Regions from separate parts of the Specibacter sp. NPDC078709 genome, predicted to be linked through region 2. Evidence: riboswitches for the same ligand, from Rfam matches in the RefSeq annotation. Region 2 holds a riboswitch; each other region holds the start of a gene.
The links. Region 2 has a riboswitch for S-adenosylmethionine ahead of AB0P14_RS00905 (bifunctional o-acetylhomoserine/o-acetylserine sulfhydrylase). Riboswitches for the same ligand answer to the same signal wherever they lie in the genome.

Region 1 (4,308 bases), on a different contig from region 2:
GAGGATGGTCTCGGAACGGCCATCGCCGTCGAAGTCGTAGACCATGAACTGTGTATAGTGCGCGCCGGCCCGGATATTGACGCCAAGATCAATACGGTTCAGAAGTGTTCCGTCAATTCTGTAGGTATCCAAAAACACCGGACCTGTGTAGCCAATCTGGGAGACGTCCTTTGAGTTGGACGGGTCCCATTTGACGATGTATTCGTACACGCCGTCACCGTCAACATCGCCTACGGAAACGTCATTAGCTGAGTAGCTGTACGCCTCGCCGGCAGGAGTGACGCCGTCGGCCGGGCGCTGCAGCGGCAAGTCGTAATAGCCCTCGGCCCACGCGTTTACAGAGGTGCTGGCAGCCATCTCAATCCCGTTGACCACGGGCGCCACGGTGTAGCTAGCTTTCGACGTACCGCTGGGGTCCGAGAAGTTTGTGCTGTCGGTGACGGTGGCGATCTTGGTGCCATCCCGGTACACAACAAAGTCAGGACCCAAGACACCCGTGTCCGATGCGCCCGAGGTTTCTGAAGCCAAGAGACGCCAGCTGAGGAATACGCCGTGGTCCGTGGAAACCGCAACGAGACCCCGGTCAAGGGCTTCGAGCTGTACGGCGCTCACGGGGGTGGTTGCTACAGCGTCGCCAGGTGCGGCCACAGCGGCTGAAGCTGTTCCGGCAATAAGGCAGGTTACGACCGCGGCGCTGGCAAAAGCACTGCCATAAATGCTGCGCGGCCTCTTTTTGAGATTCGTCATTGATTCCCTTGCTGTTGTTGAAACGGTGGAGGAAGTGTTGTGAAACTGTGCTGCGTCCACCTCAGCTACCGTGAGTGAAGCGAGGCGGTCGGTGAGCGTCAAGACTGTGAAGGAGCTGGCGTACGGCTGGCTTCTTGGTGGCGATAGTTGCACGCCGAAACCGGGTGGTGGCATGCCCGATCGCCTCGTGGCACGAAGAGGGCCACGAGGTGAAGAGTCGTGCAGGGTTGAAATCGGGGTAGAAGTGAGTGATGAAAAACAGTCAGGAAAACGCTTACCGCCCATCTTGCACGAGACTGTGTCGAAGGTCAATGAATCGATACAAAATTTCTTTGCGAATTAGCTATGTGACGCGGGTTACCCGAGCGTGGTGCGCAAGGCGCGCTGCTTGTGGGGAAGGGGGAAGTGCAGCCGACTAGATAGCCGCCAGTGCCGCGGCCAGATCCTGCTTCAGATCCTCTACGTCCTCGAGGCCAACGGAGAGGCGCAAGAAACCGTCAGAGAGTCCGATGGCTGCGCGGCCTTCCGGACCCATAGCGCGGTGCGTGGTAGTGGCCGGGTGCGTGATGAGTGATTTGGTATCGCCAAGGTTATTGGAAATATCGATGATGGATAGGGAATTGAGCAGCGCAAAGGCAGCATCCTTTCGGGTGCCGTTGGCGGGTTCGGCCAGCTCGAACGTCAACACGGTACCGCCAGCCTTCATCTGCTTCTTGGCCAGCTCGTACTGTGGGTGTGAGGGGAGATGCGGGTACAGCACGCGTGCTACCTGCGGTGCTGATTCTAGGAATTTGCCCAGTGCCAGTGCGTTGTTGCAGGAATGTGTCACGCGCAGATTCATGGTTTCCAGGCCTTTGGTCAGCACCCAAGCATTGAAGGCAGACAATGCCGGCCCCGTGTGGCGCATCAGGTTTTTGACCGGTCCATCGATGAATTCCTTGGTGCCCAAGATGGCGCCGCCCAGCACCCGGCCCTGACCGTCAATGTGCTTGGTGCCCGAGTACACAATGATGTCCGCACCAAAGTCGCCGCACTTTTGCAACAGGGGAGTGGCGAAGACGTTGTCCGCCACCACTTGCGCGCCCGCCGCATGGGCTAGATCGCACACGGCCTGAACATCCACAATTTCCTGCATGGGGTTGGATGGGGATTCAAAGAAGACGGCCGTGGTGGGCACACTCAACGCCTCGCGCCACTGATCCAGATCCGGTCCGTCAACGAACACCGTCTCCACACCCCAGCGCGGGAGCAGCTCATTCAGTATCACAAAGCAGGAGCCGAACAGTGAGCGCGACGCCACCACCCGGTCCCCGGCACCCAACAAGGCACCCAAAGCGGTGAATACGGCGGACATGCCGGACGCCGTCGCAAAGCACGCTTCTTTGCCTTCGAGTAGCCGCAACCGTTCCTGAAACGTGGCCACGGACGGGTTGCCGTACCGCGAGTACACAAAACGGTCCACTTCTCCGGTGAAGGACGCCTCGGCGGCCTCGGCGGATTCGTACACAAAGCCGGAGTTCAGAAACAGGGCCTCGGAGGTCTCTTGGAAGTTGGTGCGGTCAAGCCCGCCGCGCACGGCAGCCGTGTCCGGGGACCAGGTGGCTGCGTGCTCGTTAAAGTTGCTCAATTACTTGTCCTTGGCATTCGCTGGTGAGTGAGGAGGCTGGATGCTGGCATGCGATGGCACAGTGCAGACGCGCGGGACGCGGCGTTCCGCATGCCGCGTTCCGAGGAAAGGCGTTAGTGCCAGGGTAGATTGCGGTTTTTCCAACCGTTCAGGACACGGTCGCCGAAGCGGTCGGGTTGACCCTCGAATCCCTCGAGTACGTTGTACGCCGTGTAGCCGGCCGCAGTTGCTGCCTCGGCCGCCGCGATGGATCGGACGCCCGAACGGCACAGCAAAACCAGCGGCTTCTCGGCGGGCACTGCGGCCTGTAGCTGTTCCAGGAACTGGGGGTTGTTGGTGCCGTCAGACAGATTCCACTGGATGAAGACCGGTTCGGAGTTCAGCGCGGAAACGTCGGGGACGCCAATATGCGTCCATTCACCTTCGGTGCGCACATCCACCAGGGTGGCTCCGGCAGCTAGGTGTTCCCAAGCTGTTGCCGGGGCCAGATCCCCTGCGTAGCTCACGCGATGCCCTCGCCGTCGAACTCCAGCTCGGCGTCCAGATCGTGCACTGCGTTAGCCACGGCGGCGTCGCTACTGGCAACTGCCTGGGGGAGGATCACGGCCTGGGCGCAGATCACGTTCGTGCCATTAAAGGTGACGGCCGGCCCTCCGTGAAGCACATAGCCTTCGTCGAGGGCTGCTGAGATGCGCTCGCAGAAGGAGCGATCGTCGGGACCGGTGATGAGCCGGTAGGCCAGGGGTGATTCGTCCGCGGACATGTTCTCTCCTCATTGCAAGTGGCCGCAAGGCTGCAAGCGAGAGCTGAGGACGGTGCTCAAAAAATTTGGACATTGAGTTACCGCACCGGGGTTCGCGCTTGCAAACTTCAGCCGTGGAAGCTGGGTTTGCCGAGTAGTCACCTGAGGCACCCCGCCGGAAAGAGGGTTGCCGGCCAGCAAGTCAGGGCTTGACACTGGCACTCATTACTCCCTTTGAAACTAACACATCCACCGCCCCTTGGGACCCTAAGAAGTGCATGTATGGCGCAAAATGACGGCAGCACTACAGACGCGCAGCCCATGAGCTGACAGTATGAATCCATGAGCCTCAGCCGCGCCTTCATCGCCGTCCGTTTCCTCTTTGGCGCGGTGACCTTGGTCGCCGTGGGAATCCAGCTGGGCATTCACATTGGCCACGGCTTCAGCGTGCTGAACTTCTTCAGCTATTTCACCAACCTCTCCAATATTTTTGCCGCCGTGGTGCTGGTGGTGGAGTCGGTGCTGAGCTGGCGCGGCAAGGATCTGGGACCCGCGTGGGCGCTGTTGCGCTGCATTTCCGTGGTGTGCATGGCGTTGGTGGGAATCGTCTTCAGCGCCCTGCTGCGCGATGTGGATTTGGGTTCGCTCCTGCCCTGGATCAACACGTGGCTGCACTATGTGATGCCTGTGGCGATCGTGGCCGACTGGCTCATCACCCCGCCGCGCCACCCCATCGCCTACAAACGCGTGCTCGTCGCCATCGCGTTCCCGCTGGCGTATTTGGCGTATTCGATCATTCGCGGCGCGGCCATCACCTGGTACGCCTACCCCTTCCTCAACCCGTCCGACGGCGGATATGGTCCCGTCCTGCTGACTTGCCTCATCATCGCCGTGGCCTTCGTGGCCATGACATTTCTGATCATGTGGTTGGGTAATTGGCTGAGCGGGCGCTCGGCCCGGCGGGCAGTGGCAGCTTCTGCGGTTTAACTCGGCAGTTAGAGGGTCTGTGCGAGAAGCCCTGAAAGTTCCGCTGTCAACTCCGAACGGATCTCCGGCGTGCCAATCTCTTGGCCGTCAATGGTGTTAACGGGAGCCAACAGACGCAGGCTGGAAATCAACCACACGGCATCGGCATCCAGCAGATCAGCCGGAGTAACAGGCCCGTAACCCAGCTCCCAGCCTGCGGCTTTTG
Region 2 (4,308 bases):
GACGGCAGCCACCAGGAACTGGACGTTTTCTGTCACCGCCAGCGCCTCTTCCAACGTGCCACGGCCACGCGTGACGTCATGGCTCATGAGCGCCTCGGTGATGACAATGTAACTGTTGGCGTCGAAACGGCCCACCAATTTGTGTGCTTGGTGGTCCAGATAGCTTTCGATCGCGAACCTACCCCCGGAGTCGGGGCCGAGACGCGCATGGCTGATGGTGCCGCCGTCGTCCTGGGCCTTGCGACCAAAACGCTGACCCATGTCAGCCTCAGAGCGGTAGGTGATGTGGGCGATGCGCCGGGCCAGCCCCAGCCCGGTGGTGGGAGCGGCGCCGTCGTAATAATCCCCGCCAGCGAAGTGGGGATCCTGCCGGATGGCGAGCACCTGCGCCTGGGCAAAGGCAATTTGCTCAGCGGTACTGGCGGCGCAGGAGGCCACCACGGCGCAGCGCCGCACACGGTCCGGGTACATGAGCGCCCATTCCAAGGCCCGCGCGCCGCCCATGGATCCGCCAATGACAGCGAACCAGGAGGCGATGCCCAGTTTCTCGGCCAAGAGCGCCTCGGCCTCGACAGAATCGCGGATGGTGATGAACGGGAAGCGAGAACCGTAGGGCTTGCCATCCGCGGCAATACTGGAGGGCCCGGTGGTGCCATAGCAACCACCAATCATGTTGGCGCACACCACAAAGTACTTGTTGGTGTCGATGACTTCGCCGGGACCCACCAAGCCTTCCCACCAGCCATCTTCTTCGGAATCGCCGCGGCTAACGTGCGTGCTGCCGGTCAGTGCGTGCTGGATGAGTACAGCGTTGTCGCCGGCTGCGTTCAGGGTGCCCCAGCATTCAAAGGCCATGGTCACCGACGGCAGCTCGCCCCCGGCTTCCAGCGGGAGTGCGCCAATCTGGATGGAGCGCAACACACCACCGCCCCGTCCTACAGCCGCGCAGAAGTCCGCACCAACGGGTTCAGCTGCAGCTGGTGCGAACCCGGAGGAAAACAAGCCCTTGTCCACCGTGTGTCCCACTGGGATCACGCCGATTTTGCGGCGCGGAATCCGGCTTCCAGGTCTGCGATGATGTCGGCGACGTTTTCCAGGCCGACGGACAGCCGAACGGCTCCGGGCCGCACACCCGCGGCAAGCTGCTGCTCGGGTGAGAGCTGGGCATGGGTGGTGGAGGCCGGGTGGATCACGAGGGATCGGACGTCGCCCAGGTTGGCCACGTGCGAGTGCAGCTCGAGGCCGTCCACAAAGCGCTTGCCAGCCTCGATGCCGCCCTTGATGTCGAAGGAGATGATGGCGCCAACACCGTTGGGACCGTACTTGCGGCCACGCTCAAACCAAGGGCTTGAAGGGATGCCGGCGTAGGCAACGGCTTCAACGTTCTCGTTGGCTTCGAGCCATTCGGCGACCGTGACGGCGTTGCTGACGTGGCGTTCCACGCGCAGGCTCAGCGTCTCGATGCCCTGGGCAATCAGGAAGGCGTTGAACGGGGAGATGGCGGATCCGAGGTCGCGCAGCAGCTGGACGCGGGCCTTGAGGATGTAGGCCAGGTTGGCACCGAGTGCGCTGCCCACGCCGAGGTCACGGGCATAGACCAGGCCGTTGTACGTCTCGTCGGGGGTGTTGAAGCCGGGGAACTTCTCCGGGTTTGCCGCGAAGTCGAAGTTTCCACTGTCAACAATCACGCCGCCGATGGCTGTGCCGTGACCGCCCAGGTACTTGGTGGCCGAATGGATGACGATATCGGCACCCCACTCAATCGGGCGGAGCAGGTACGGCGTTGCGAGGGTGTTGTCCACGATCAGCGGCACGCCGGCTTCGTGGGCGATGGCGCTGATGTTTTCCAGGTCCAGCACGTCCTGGCGCGGGTTGGAGACCGTCTCGCCGAAGAACGCCTTGGTGTTCGGCTTGACGGCCGCACGCCATTCGTCCAGGTTGTCGGGGTCCGAAACAAAGGTGGTCTCGATGCCGAGCTTCTTCAGCGAGTGGGCCAGCAGGTTGAACGTGCCGCCGTACACGCTGGGGCTGGAGACAATGTGGTCGCCGGCTTCTGCAATGTTCAAAATGGCGAAGGTGGTTGCCGCCTGCCCCGATGCCAGCAGGAGTGCGCCGACGCCGCCTTCGAGGTTGGCGACGCGCTGCTCCACGGCATCCGTGGTGGGGTTGCCGATGCGGGTGTAGATGGGTTCCAGTTCGGCCAAGGCGAACCGTGCCGCGGCACTTTCTGCCGACGGGAACACAAACGAAGTTGTCTGGTAGATCGGCAATGCACGGGCGCCGGTGGTGGCGTCGGGCTCCTGGCCTACGTGGATCTGACGGGTTTCAAATGACCAACCGTTGCTCATGGCTGTTTCCTTTAACACTAGAGGCCTGCACCTGCGAAGCCTCCTGCGCACAATGCGCGGAGGGTTGCGTTGCTGATGGCCCGCGCTTGCACCGGAGCCGGATGGCTCGATGCCAGGTCCTCACCCGGGGCACCCCACCGCGGAAGGAGGGTTGCCGGTCAGCAAGCCGGGGCTGTGCGCTGACACTCATGACCTGCATCCAGTGTGAAAGAATCTCCGCGCGCTTGCAAGATTGTGACGAGTTTATGACTTTGGCCGAAGATGTCCTTGAATTTTCGCGACAAAGGTGCCCTTGTCCAAATTTCTGACTGATGAACGACGCCGGACACTCCCCTTCCATTGGGCTGATTGGGTTGGGCCGCCTGGGTTGCGTAGGAGTAGCAAACTCATACGCACCACTGGCCGCAAGTGGTGCGCATGAGTGTCTATACGCGCCAGTAACGTTCAGTCGTGCGTATGAGTTCACGCAGTGGCCGCCAGTCCTTTGGACGGGCGCGTGGTTACGTCGCAACCAAGCGCAGCTGCAACGTCGCCGGACTGCTTTGTGGCGCTACTTGCCCAGCCCTGCCCGGCGCAGCGCCTCGGCCATGGCTGTATTGGCCGACGGTGCCGCGGTATTGGGACGACCCTGCGCGCCGGCACCCCGGGGGCTCTGCGCGCCTGCACCCCGGGGACTCTGCGCGCCGGCACCCCGTGGGCTCTGCACGTCTGCAGCCCTGGGACCCTGCCCACCCGGCCGGCGGCCCTGACTTGAGCCTTGGCCGGAACCTTGGGTAGAACCCTGGCCGGGGTTGGCGCCTTTGCTGCGGGCACGCGAGTTAGCGCCGGCGCCCGCACCGGCACCGGCGCCGGCACCGGCACCGGCACCCACCTCATCGTCCAGGCGCAGGGTGAGCGAAATACGTTTGCGTTCGGGCTCTACTTCCAGAACCTTCACGCGCACCACTTGGCCGGACTTAACTACAGCGTGCGGATCGGACACGAAGCTGTTGCTCATGGCCGAGACGTGGACCAGCCCGTCTTGGTGCACGCCAATATCCACGAAGGCGCCAAACGCGGCCACATTGGAGACGGTCCCTTCCAAAATCATGCCGGGGCGCAGATCGGTGATTTTCTCGATGCCGTCGGTAAACGTGGCGGTTTCAAAGCGCGGACGGGGGTCACGCCCAGGCTTTTGCAGCTCGGCAATGATGTCTTTGACAGTGGGTAAACCAAACTCACCCTCGATGAAATCGGCCGGGTTCACGGATGCCACCGCGCCGAGACCACCGGCAATCTCATGAGTGCCCGCACCGGCCGCGACGAGGATCTTGCGGGCCACACCATACGCCTCAGGGTGCACACTGGAGGCATCCAGCGGTTCCGATCCCCCGGTGATCCGCAGGAATCCGGCACACTGCTCGAACGCCTTCGGGCCCAGCCGCGCCACCTTGAGCAGTTCCCGGCGCTTGTTGAAGGGGCCATTCTCGTTGCGGTGAGCCACAATGTTCTCACTCAATAGAGGCCCGACGCCGGCCACCCTCGCCAAGAGCGCGGGCGAGGCCGTGTTCAGATCCACACCCACCGCGTTGACGCAGTCTTCCACGACAGCGTCAAGAGAACGGTCCAGTTTGGCGGGGGTGAGATCGTGCTGATATTGGCCCACGCCAATGGACTTGGGCTCAATCTTGACCAACTCGGCCAGCGGGTCCTGGAGGCGGCGCGCAATCGATACGGCACCGCGCAGGGATACGTCCATGCCGGGAAGTTCGGCACTCGCCAAGGCCGAGGCGGAATATACGGATGCGCCCGCCTCGGAGACCACCAGCTTGGTGACCAAACGGTCAGGGTTCAACCGCTTGAGTTCGGCCACCAGTTCAGCAGCCAGCTTGTCTGTTTCGCGACTGGCAGTCCCGTTGCCAATGGCGATCAGCTCAACGTCATGCCGCTGGCACAGCGAGACCAAGGTGGCGAGGGCTTC
Region 3 (4,308 bases), on a different contig from region 2:
CCACTCTGGCGTGGGCAAGTCCACCATGGTCAATGCCTTGACCGGATCGCAACGGGCCACCGGCGGCGTCAATGCCGTCACTGGCCGCGGCCGCCACACCTCGTCCTCGGCGCTGGCGCTGAAACTCCAGGACTCCCAGCCCGGCTCGTGGATCATTGATACCCCTGGTATCCGCTCCTTCGGTCTGGCCCATGTGGATCCCGACCGGATCCTGCAGGCCTTCCCGGATCTGCAGCCCGGCACCGAGGACTGCGAACGCGGCTGCAAGCATGACAGCGCCGCGGTCAACTGCAGTTTGGACCCTTACGTTGCCGCCGGCCATGCGGGTGAGGCTGGCCCGGCCCGCCTGGCATCGTTGCGCCGCCTCCTGGGCACCAGCGACCGCACCGAAGGCCGTGCCGCCGAGAAGGAACTGGGCATTATCGAGTAGCCGCTCCAGCGCCCACTTGCGGTCCAAATTTATGAACTCATACGCACCACTGCGCGCCACCGGTGCGTATGAACACTCATACGCACCGGTGGCTGCGACGGGCGCGTATGTGTTCAGGGCGCTGAAGCTATACGCACCACTCATCACGAATGGTGCGTATGTGTTCAGGGCGCCTGCCCCGTCTTGTGGTTAAACCGCGATAGCGTGAACTTATGACGACCCCACCCCAGACGTACAACGATGACCTCCGCCTGGCCCATGTGCTGGCTGACAGCGTGGATTCCCTGACCATGTCCCGCTTCAAGGCCCTGGATTTAGCCGTTGAGACCAAGCCGGATCTGACACCTGTCACCGATGCCGACAAGGCCGCCGAGGAGTCCATCCGCAGCCAGCTGTCCCGGGTCCGCCCGCGTGATTCTGTACTGGGCGAGGAATTTGGCAGCAGCGGCCACGGTTCGCGCCGCTGGATCATCGACCCCATCGACGGGACCAAGAACTTTGTCCGCGGCGTTCCGGTCTGGGCCACGTTGATTGCTCTGGTCGACGACGGCGTCCCCGTTGTTGGCCTCGTCAGCGCACCTGCTCTGGGCAAACGCTGGTGGGCCGCTCAAGGCACAGGGGCATACATGGGCAAGTCCCTCGCCGCAGCCACCCGCATCCGCGTCTCTAACGTCGCCGAACTCAAGGACGCCTCCCTGTCCTACTCTTCGCTGACTGGCTGGGCCGATCGCGGCAACCGCGACGAGTTCATTTCCCTCACCGACGATGTCTGGCGCACCCGCGCCTACGGCGATTTCTGGTCATACTGCATGGTCGCCGAGGGCAGCGTCGACATCGCCTGCGAGCCCGAACTCAACCTCTACGACATGGCAGCCCTGGTCCCGATCGTGCAGGAAGCCGGCGGCCGCTTCACCTCACTCGAAGGCGCCGAGGGCCCGTTCGGCGGCAACGCCTTGGCCACAAACTCCATCTTGCACACGGAAGTTTTACGGCGCCTGAACCCGAACTGGGATGACCTGCTGGGCTGATCCCCACGCCTTCACACGCCTTCCCCAAGTAATAGCGCAGGTGAGTTAAGAACGACGGCGGCCTCCCGCCGTCGTTCTTTGTCTCTCCTGCCGCCGCGCTCACCCAAGATCTGCGAAACGAAACGTAATAGATGCACCAGTAAAAATCTTGGGCTACTCTTTTGGGCATAGGTCACGAGTGCCAGTGCTAAACCCCGGTTTGCTGGCCGGCAACCCTCCTTTCGCGGCGGGGTGCCCCGGGTGACGACCTGGCCAGAGCTGTTCGGTTCTGGCAAGCGCGGACTTCTTGGCACCCCCAAAAGGTCCTTTGGCGTCAAAGGAATTCCTCATGAGCTCTGCCGTTTTGGACCACATCCACCTTGCCGATGCACCCCTGTTGCCAGTGGTGGGTCAAGATCTAGCCGCTCCCCTGATCCAGGGCGGGCATGTGCGGTACGCAAACCTGGACTACGCAGCGTCGGCCCCGGCCGTTGAAGAGGTTGCCGCACACCTGAACGAGGTGCTGCCGTACTACGCGAGCGTGCACCGCGGGGCCGGATTCGCCTCACAAGTGAGCACCTCGGTCTATGAAAACGCGCGCAAGATCGTGGCCAACTTTGTTGGCGCTCGGGAGGATGACACAGTCATTTTCACCCGCAACACCACCGATTCCCTGAACTTGTTGGCCGGCTGCGTGGAATCGCTCCTGAAGCAGCGCGGCTACGCCGAGGGCCGTTCCAACGTCCACGGCGAGGTGCTGTACCTGGACATTGAGCACCACGCCAACCTGCTGCCATGGCAGGCGCTCCCCCACCGATCCGTGGTGGCCGCCAGCTCCATCGCCTCCACACTGGCCCGCGTGGAAACGCAGCTGCGAGCCGGAAATGTGCTGCTCCTAGCCGTCACCGGCGCCTCCAATGTCACTGGCGAGGTGCTCCCCATAGCCGAGTTGGCCACCCTGGCTCACCGCTACGGCGCCCGGATCGTGGTCGATGCCGCCCAGCTTGCCCCGCACCGCCGCATCAACGTGGCTGAGACCGGCATTGACTACGTGGCCTTCTCCGGACACAAGTTGTATGCTCCCTTCGGCGCGGGCGTTCTGGTGGGACGTTCCGACTGGCTCGACGCCGGTCACCCGCACCTCGCCGGCGGCGGAGCCGTGAAGGACGTCCGGCTCGAATCGATCATCTGGGCGCAGGGACCTGCCCGCCACGAGGGCGGCACCCCCAATGTGCTGGGTGCCGCGACCCTCGCCAAGGCGGCCACGGTCCTGTCCGCTTTGGACGCCGATGACTGGCACAACCATGAGCAGAGCCTGCGCGCCCATCTCGTGGCAGGGCTCAACGAGATCGACGGCGTCACTGTCCACTCGCTGTTCGAGGACGCAGACACACACCCGGAGTGCGGCAGCATCGGCGTGGTGAATTTCTCGGTCACCGGGTACGACGCCGGATTGGTCGCCGCCTATCTCTCCGCCGAGCATGGCGTGGGCGTCCGTGACGGAAAATTCTGCGCCCATCCGCTGCTGAACCGTCTGGGCTTGCCGTCCGGTTCGCTGCGGGCCAGCTTTGGTGTGGGGTCGCAGCTTGAGGATGCTCGGCGCCTGATTGCGGGTGTTCAAGCGTTATTGCGCGACGGGCTGGGCTGGGATTACGTGGTGGATGCTGGCCGCTGGGTCCCCGTGAATGATATTCGCAGCTACCCGCAGTGGGCGCCGAACACCCCAGGTACCGCAGGCGCGGCCCCCTGCACCACGGACTAACCCAACAGCGGAAAACCCAACAGCGGACTAACCCAACAGCGAAAAACTCAACGCTATCGCAGCAATGGTGCGGTTTCGGAGGACCCTAGGGGAGCAATGGTGCCCTTTCTGAGGACCCTAGGGCAGTGCCCTTGCACATCCTTCCTCATTTTCGGGCTCTACGGGACTCGCCACCATGCGTAGACCTGAGACGGACTTGCAGGTGTTTCTACCCAGTACAGGATGTGTGACTGCCAATCTGTCCATAGCCACATGGTTGTTTCACTCTCAACCCACGTCATGATGTTTCCCTTGGCTAAGCTGGTGGCCTCCCCCTCAGTGACCCAGGAGTGATGCAGCTTGGGCTTGTCAGGAAAACCCTCCGTCAACCCGTGATCATCGATCAAGGTTTGTTCCGAGGTCCGCATTGACGGCAAGTTGGGATAGGCCACCATAAAGACCTTGCTCGCCGAGCGCTCGGGAATATTCATGTTTCCTTGACACGCCAGCACTGCCGTTTGAGAACCTTCACCCCACTCTCCCGGCTCACAGGTCGTGGCGTCCACCAGCTCTGACACGCCGCCGTTCAAGACCTCGCATTCAGCATCCGAGAGATCATTGAGCACATGAGCGCCGCACAATCGTTCCTGTTCGGTAGGAGTTGTGGGAGGAGTCGTGGGAGGGGAGACAATTGCCGAGGTACTGGGCGGTATGGGAGTCCTGGAGCTACCGCTGGTACTTCCGGGATCACTTCCAAGAAGCGCAGAGAATCCCAAGGACGCCAAGGCAAGCACCACCACCGATCCTGCAATCAGCAGCGGAACTCTGAAGCCATTCTTGGGCTTCGATGTTGGATTTGCCGGAGGCGGAGGTGGCGGTGGCGGCGACTCCGGGGGCCGCGTTTCTGGGGAAGGAGTGGAAATCGGCGGATTCTCAATTCTCGGCACCGGTGCTCGCATGGCACCCAAGATGGTGATCGTTTTAGGGTCGCCCAGCGTGGCAACCTTCTGAGGCAGCACATCATTGATCTTCATCTGCACAGCAGGAATCAAGCTGCTGCCACCGCTGAGGTAAATCACATGCAACCCGGCAGGGCCACCAGCCCCAGCCGCCACTACATCTGTTGCCAG
Region 4 (4,308 bases), 460 kb from region 2:
CCGTCCGAGGAGAGCCGCACGATCGATGCGCCCGGAGTGTGGCCCGGCGCGGCTTCCAGAGTCAACGCCTTATCGATGCGATGCTGACCGCTCCATGCTGTGGCCTGACCGGCGTCGAACACGGGCATAATGCTATCTGCCCAGACGGTGTGCGCGCCCTCGCCCATGATGGTGGAATTGCCGCTGGCAGGATTCCAAAAATCGAGATCCTTGGCCGGCAGCAGGTACTCCGCGTTAGGGAACGTCGGCACCCAGACCCCGTCCACGAGCCTGGTGTTCCAGCCAACGTGGTCGGCATGCAGGTGGGTATTTACCACGACGTCCACGTCCTGCGGTGCGATGCCCGCCGCGGCGAGCCGGCCCAGGAATTCGGTCTGCAATTGCGACCAGCTGGGCACGTCGGGTCGGTCCTTGTCGTTGCCGACGCACGTGTCAATGAGGATCACTTTTCCGCCACTGCGCAGAACCCAGGTCTGCATGGCGACGCGGGCCGTGCTGCTCAAGACGGTGTCGCCGTCGGATTCAAGGAAGTGGGGCCGCAACTGGTCGGCGCCGCCTGTCCAAGCCGCGGGATCCGTGCCGGGGAAGAATTGCTCAGGCGTCATGCCAATGCTGCCGACGCTTTCAACGACGCGGGTCACGGTGACGTCTCCGATGGTGAGGACGGGGGTGGTTTCAATGGTGGAAATTGTCATGATGATCTGTGCTTTCGCTCGGTGGTTTCATTCGATGGCTACGTGAAGTACTCGGGCAACGTGAAGGTAAGCCCCGGCGGGCTGTGTTCTTCCAGCCCTGGAATCCAGTATTCGTTCCAGCGAGGAATCGTGGCACTCCCGCTTTTGCCTACCACTGACAGGGGTAGGCAGCATTGGGTGAAAGGCAGCAGACTAGGGGCATGACATCTCTGGACAATGGTGATCTGAGTGCTTTTCTGCAGGCACGACGTGAACGCATTACCCCGAAACAAGCCGGTCTCACGCTGTATGGCGACTGACGCCGTGTGGCCGGGCTGCGCCGTGAGGAGTTGGCAATGCTGGCTGGAGTCAGTTCTTCCTATTACACAAGGCTGGAACAGGGGCGCTCACGCAATGCCTCACACCAGGTTCTGGATGCTCTAGCCACCGCACTGCAGCTCAACAGCGCCGAACGGGCCCACTTGATTCGGCTAGGGACAAGCCCTAAGCGCCGCCCGGGAACCCCTAAACCGCCGACAGAGGATGCCGACCCGGCTCTGCTGGAACTGCTGGCGGCTGTCGGTGACGTACCAGTGCTCATTCTGGGCCGGCGCAGTGACGTCCTCGCCTGGAATTCCTTGGGCCACGCGCTGCTCGCACCACATCTAGATATAGCCGCGCCACTATCGCCTGCAGCACGACCGAACATGGCATCCATGGTCTTCCTGGACACCGAAACGCGCGCCCTGTATCTGGACTGGCCATCCAAAAGCCGTGCTGTGGTGGGCAATTTGCGGCTCATCGCTGGCAAGTACCCCGAGGATCCGCTACTCGCTCAACTGGTGGGTTCCTTGGCCGTAGCCAGCCCAGAGTTCGTTTCTCTTTGGGCCGACCACAGAGTCCAACCGTGCGCGACTGCGGTGTACGAACTAGCGCACCCGCTCATCGGGAAACTTGCGCTGACCCAACAGACCCTCAGATCGGTGGAACACCCCGATCAAACCTTCGTAACGCACACGGCTGCGACGCACACGGCTGTCGCTGGATCGTCGGCGCGAGAAGGGCGAGAAGGGCGAGAAGGGCGAGAAGCGCTGGTGCTGCTGGCGCAACTGGTGGGAACCGCGCAGGCCGAGGCAGACAATGCAGTACAGCAGCACACCCAGCAGCCCACCCAGCGGCGCGCTAGTGAACGGCTCTAGAAAGCGGAGAGCCGGAAACCCACGTTGCGTCCGGCCCGCACACCGCTCTGCGCCACAGTGATGACCAAGGTGCCCAGCTCTGGAATCCAGCGGGCCGGGCGAACCGCCTGGGTCAGGGCTGTGGCAAGCTGTTGCGGCTCCTGCGTCTGATAGTCGTGGAAGCCGTTCGGGGTTTGAAACGAAACGGCGCCGCGGCTCACATCTACCGAAGGCAGCACCGGAATTCCGGTGGATTTTGCGGGCAGGTTCCCCACGGCGGGACCCGCCGCAGTCCGTGCTGCGGGGGCGGACTGCCCAACATTTTGGCGCTGACGGGGCGTGACAGGGGTGCTCGAAGACATGGCGATGACCTTTGCTTGCTCTTGCCCAACGGAGGTTTCCGCGGGCCGCTTCCTCATCCGAACCACCCGTGAAGCATGGGGTTGGCGTGCGGCCAGTCGGAGCTTGGCGCCGCATCTCTTGAAGCTGTCCTCTACACTACTGTTTTAACGGCCGACGGCGGATGGTGACGTAATAAATTACGTCACCATCCGCCGTCGTACTTCTGCGAAGGTTACTTCACGAGTTACTTCACCAAGGTGGCAGCGTCTTCATCCGGGTTGGAGTCCGTGACGGCCGCGGCGAGGCGGTCGTCCCAGCCCTTGCGGATGTGCGCGGGGGTTGCCGGGGTCAACAGGGAGATGACAACGTAGACCAGCAGCGAGGCGATGAGGCCGAAGTAGATGGGCTCGTTGGCGTAGATGCCGTCGGCGCTGGGGATGATTGAGGTGGCGTACAGAACCAACATGACCAGGGTCAGTGCGCAACCTACGGCCATGGACCAGGCGGCGCCGAGGCCCGTGCCGCGCTTCCAGACCAGACCGCCGATGATGGCCACGAGCAGGCCGCCAACCAGGATGTCGTAAGCGATGGTGAGGGCGAAGACCACATCGTTGACCACGATGGAGATGACGATCACCATGACACCCAGGATCAGTACGTACCAGCGGTTGGCGCGGACGTCGTGCTCGGGGTTGGTGGTGTCGGAGGCATCGATGGTTTTGCCGAACCAGCTGGCAACGAAGGGGACAACGTCTTTGCGGGCCACCGTGGCGGCGGCAATCAGGGCGCCGGACGCGGTGGACATCATGGCGGCTACGGCGGCGGCCATGACAATGCCGCCGATGCCCATGGGCAGCAGGTAGGTGGCGACCTCGGCGTAGACAACGTCCTTGCCTAGGCCTGCAACATCGATGTCTGGCAGTGCCACAAAGGCGGCCATGCCGATCATGGCACCGGCAACGCCGTACAGGATGCAGTAGATGCCGGCTGTGGCGCCGCCCCACCGGGCCACCTGCGGATCGCGGGCGGTGAAGACGCGCTGCCAAATGTCCTGACCGATGAGCAAGCCCAAGGTGTAAACCACAAAGTAGGTGATGATGGTCTGTACGCCGATGCCATCCCACTGGAAGAAGCTGGCGTCAACGCGTTCCTTGATGCCGGCCAGGCCACCGGCTGCGTTCCAGGTGAAGGGCAGCATGAGCAAGAAGATGCCCACGGTCTTGATGACGAACTGCACCTGATCGGCGAGCGTGATGGACCACATGCCGCCAATGGTCGAGTAAATCAGCACAATGACACCACCGATGGCAATGGCCAACCAACGGTCCAGGCCAAACAGCACCATGAAGATGGTGGCGTAGGCGCCGGTGGAGGTTGCCGAGATCATGATGGTGTAAGCCAGCATGACAATGCCGGACATTTTGGTTGCCTCGGCGCCGTAGCGCAGGCTCAACATTTGCGAGACCGTGTAGATCTTGAGCTTCTGCAAGGTCGGAGCGAACAACAGGCTCAGTAGCAGCACGCCGACACCGATCGCGACCACCAGCCACATGCCGGAAATTCCGAACTTATACCCCAGCCCAACGCCACCAACGGTGGAGGCGCCGCCGAGGACCACAGCAGCCATGGTCCCCGTGTAGAGGAAGGGGCCTAGACGGCGGCCGGCGACGAGGTAGTCGCTATTGTTCTTGGTCCGAGATTTTCCCCACCAGCCAAAGGCCAGCATGGCCACCAAATATAAGACGACTATGGCAATGTTTAAGTCCATGGTGTGCTCCAGTGTGCGAAAGTTATGGGATCCAGCCGCGCTCGCTGAACTAGCGGAGCTGGCCGAGAAATAGAGTAGCTAGGGTCCGACCTAGCCAATATTGCCTATTGAGCAACATTTGTTGTCTATTAGGATAAACTGTGATCGTGGTTACAGTCAATGTGCCGCTAGAAGTCCTTGGATCTCACTAGCAATACGCAATAGCAATAGAGGAGCCGTCATGAAAGCCTTAGCCCTAGAGCCCAGTTTTGGGCCGGTTGCCATTGGCTCGCGCATCCGTGCTGCCCGTCAGGATCAGCGCCTGACCATTGAGCAAGTGGCTGAGGCTACGGGCCTAACTAAGGGC

Region 1: linked by a shared signal. The riboswitch ahead of AB0P14_RS14425 (DUF1737 domain-containing protein) and the one ahead of AB0P14_RS00905 (bifunctional o-acetylhomoserine/o-acetylserine sulfhydrylase) in region 2 are both predicted to bind S-adenosylmethionine.
Region 3: linked by a shared signal. The riboswitch ahead of AB0P14_RS04690 (aminotransferase class V-fold PLP-dependent enzyme) and the one ahead of AB0P14_RS00905 (bifunctional o-acetylhomoserine/o-acetylserine sulfhydrylase) in region 2 are both predicted to bind S-adenosylmethionine.
Region 4: linked by a shared signal. The riboswitch ahead of AB0P14_RS02810 (hypothetical protein) and the one ahead of AB0P14_RS00905 (bifunctional o-acetylhomoserine/o-acetylserine sulfhydrylase) in region 2 are both predicted to bind S-adenosylmethionine.

Annotation. Positions count from the first base shown of each region.
Region 1 covers NZ_JBFBLU010000008.1:18,450-22,757, reverse strand. The annotation lists gene AB0P14_RS14440 (rhamnogalacturonan lyase) at 1-747, opposite strand, end outside; gene AB0P14_RS14435 (O-succinylhomoserine sulfhydrylase) at 1,163-2,374, opposite strand; gene AB0P14_RS14430 (rhodanese-like domain-containing protein) at 2,488-2,880, opposite strand; gene AB0P14_RS14425 (DUF1737 domain-containing protein) at 2,877-3,137, opposite strand; SAM riboswitch class IV at 3,227-3,346, opposite strand; gene AB0P14_RS14420 (Pr6Pr family membrane protein) at 3,459-4,103, shown strand; gene AB0P14_RS14415 (aminodeoxychorismate lyase) at 4,112-4,308, opposite strand, start outside.
Region 2 covers NZ_JBFBLU010000001.1:189,235-193,542, forward strand. The annotation lists gene AB0P14_RS00900 (homoserine O-acetyltransferase) at 1-921, opposite strand, end outside; gene AB0P14_RS00905 (bifunctional o-acetylhomoserine/o-acetylserine sulfhydrylase) at 1,032-2,348, opposite strand; SAM riboswitch class IV at 2,426-2,542, opposite strand; gene AB0P14_RS00910 (Tex family protein) at 2,899-4,308, opposite strand, start outside.
Region 3 covers NZ_JBFBLU010000002.1:132,696-137,003, reverse strand. The annotation lists gene rsgA (ribosome small subunit-dependent GTPase A) at 1-430, shown strand, start outside; gene hisN (histidinol-phosphatase) at 643-1,458, shown strand; SAM riboswitch class IV at 1,629-1,742, shown strand; gene AB0P14_RS04690 (aminotransferase class V-fold PLP-dependent enzyme) at 1,787-3,199, shown strand; gene AB0P14_RS04685 (Hsp70 family protein) at 3,358-4,308, opposite strand, start outside.
Region 4 covers NZ_JBFBLU010000001.1:649,720-654,027, reverse strand. The annotation lists gene AB0P14_RS02820 (MBL fold metallo-hydrolase) at 1-695, opposite strand, end outside; gene AB0P14_RS02815 (helix-turn-helix transcriptional regulator) at 1,001-1,873, shown strand; gene AB0P14_RS02810 (hypothetical protein) at 1,870-2,214, opposite strand; SAM riboswitch class IV at 2,227-2,338, opposite strand; gene AB0P14_RS02805 (sodium:solute symporter) at 2,439-3,962, opposite strand; gene AB0P14_RS02800 (helix-turn-helix domain-containing protein) at 4,183-4,308, shown strand, end outside.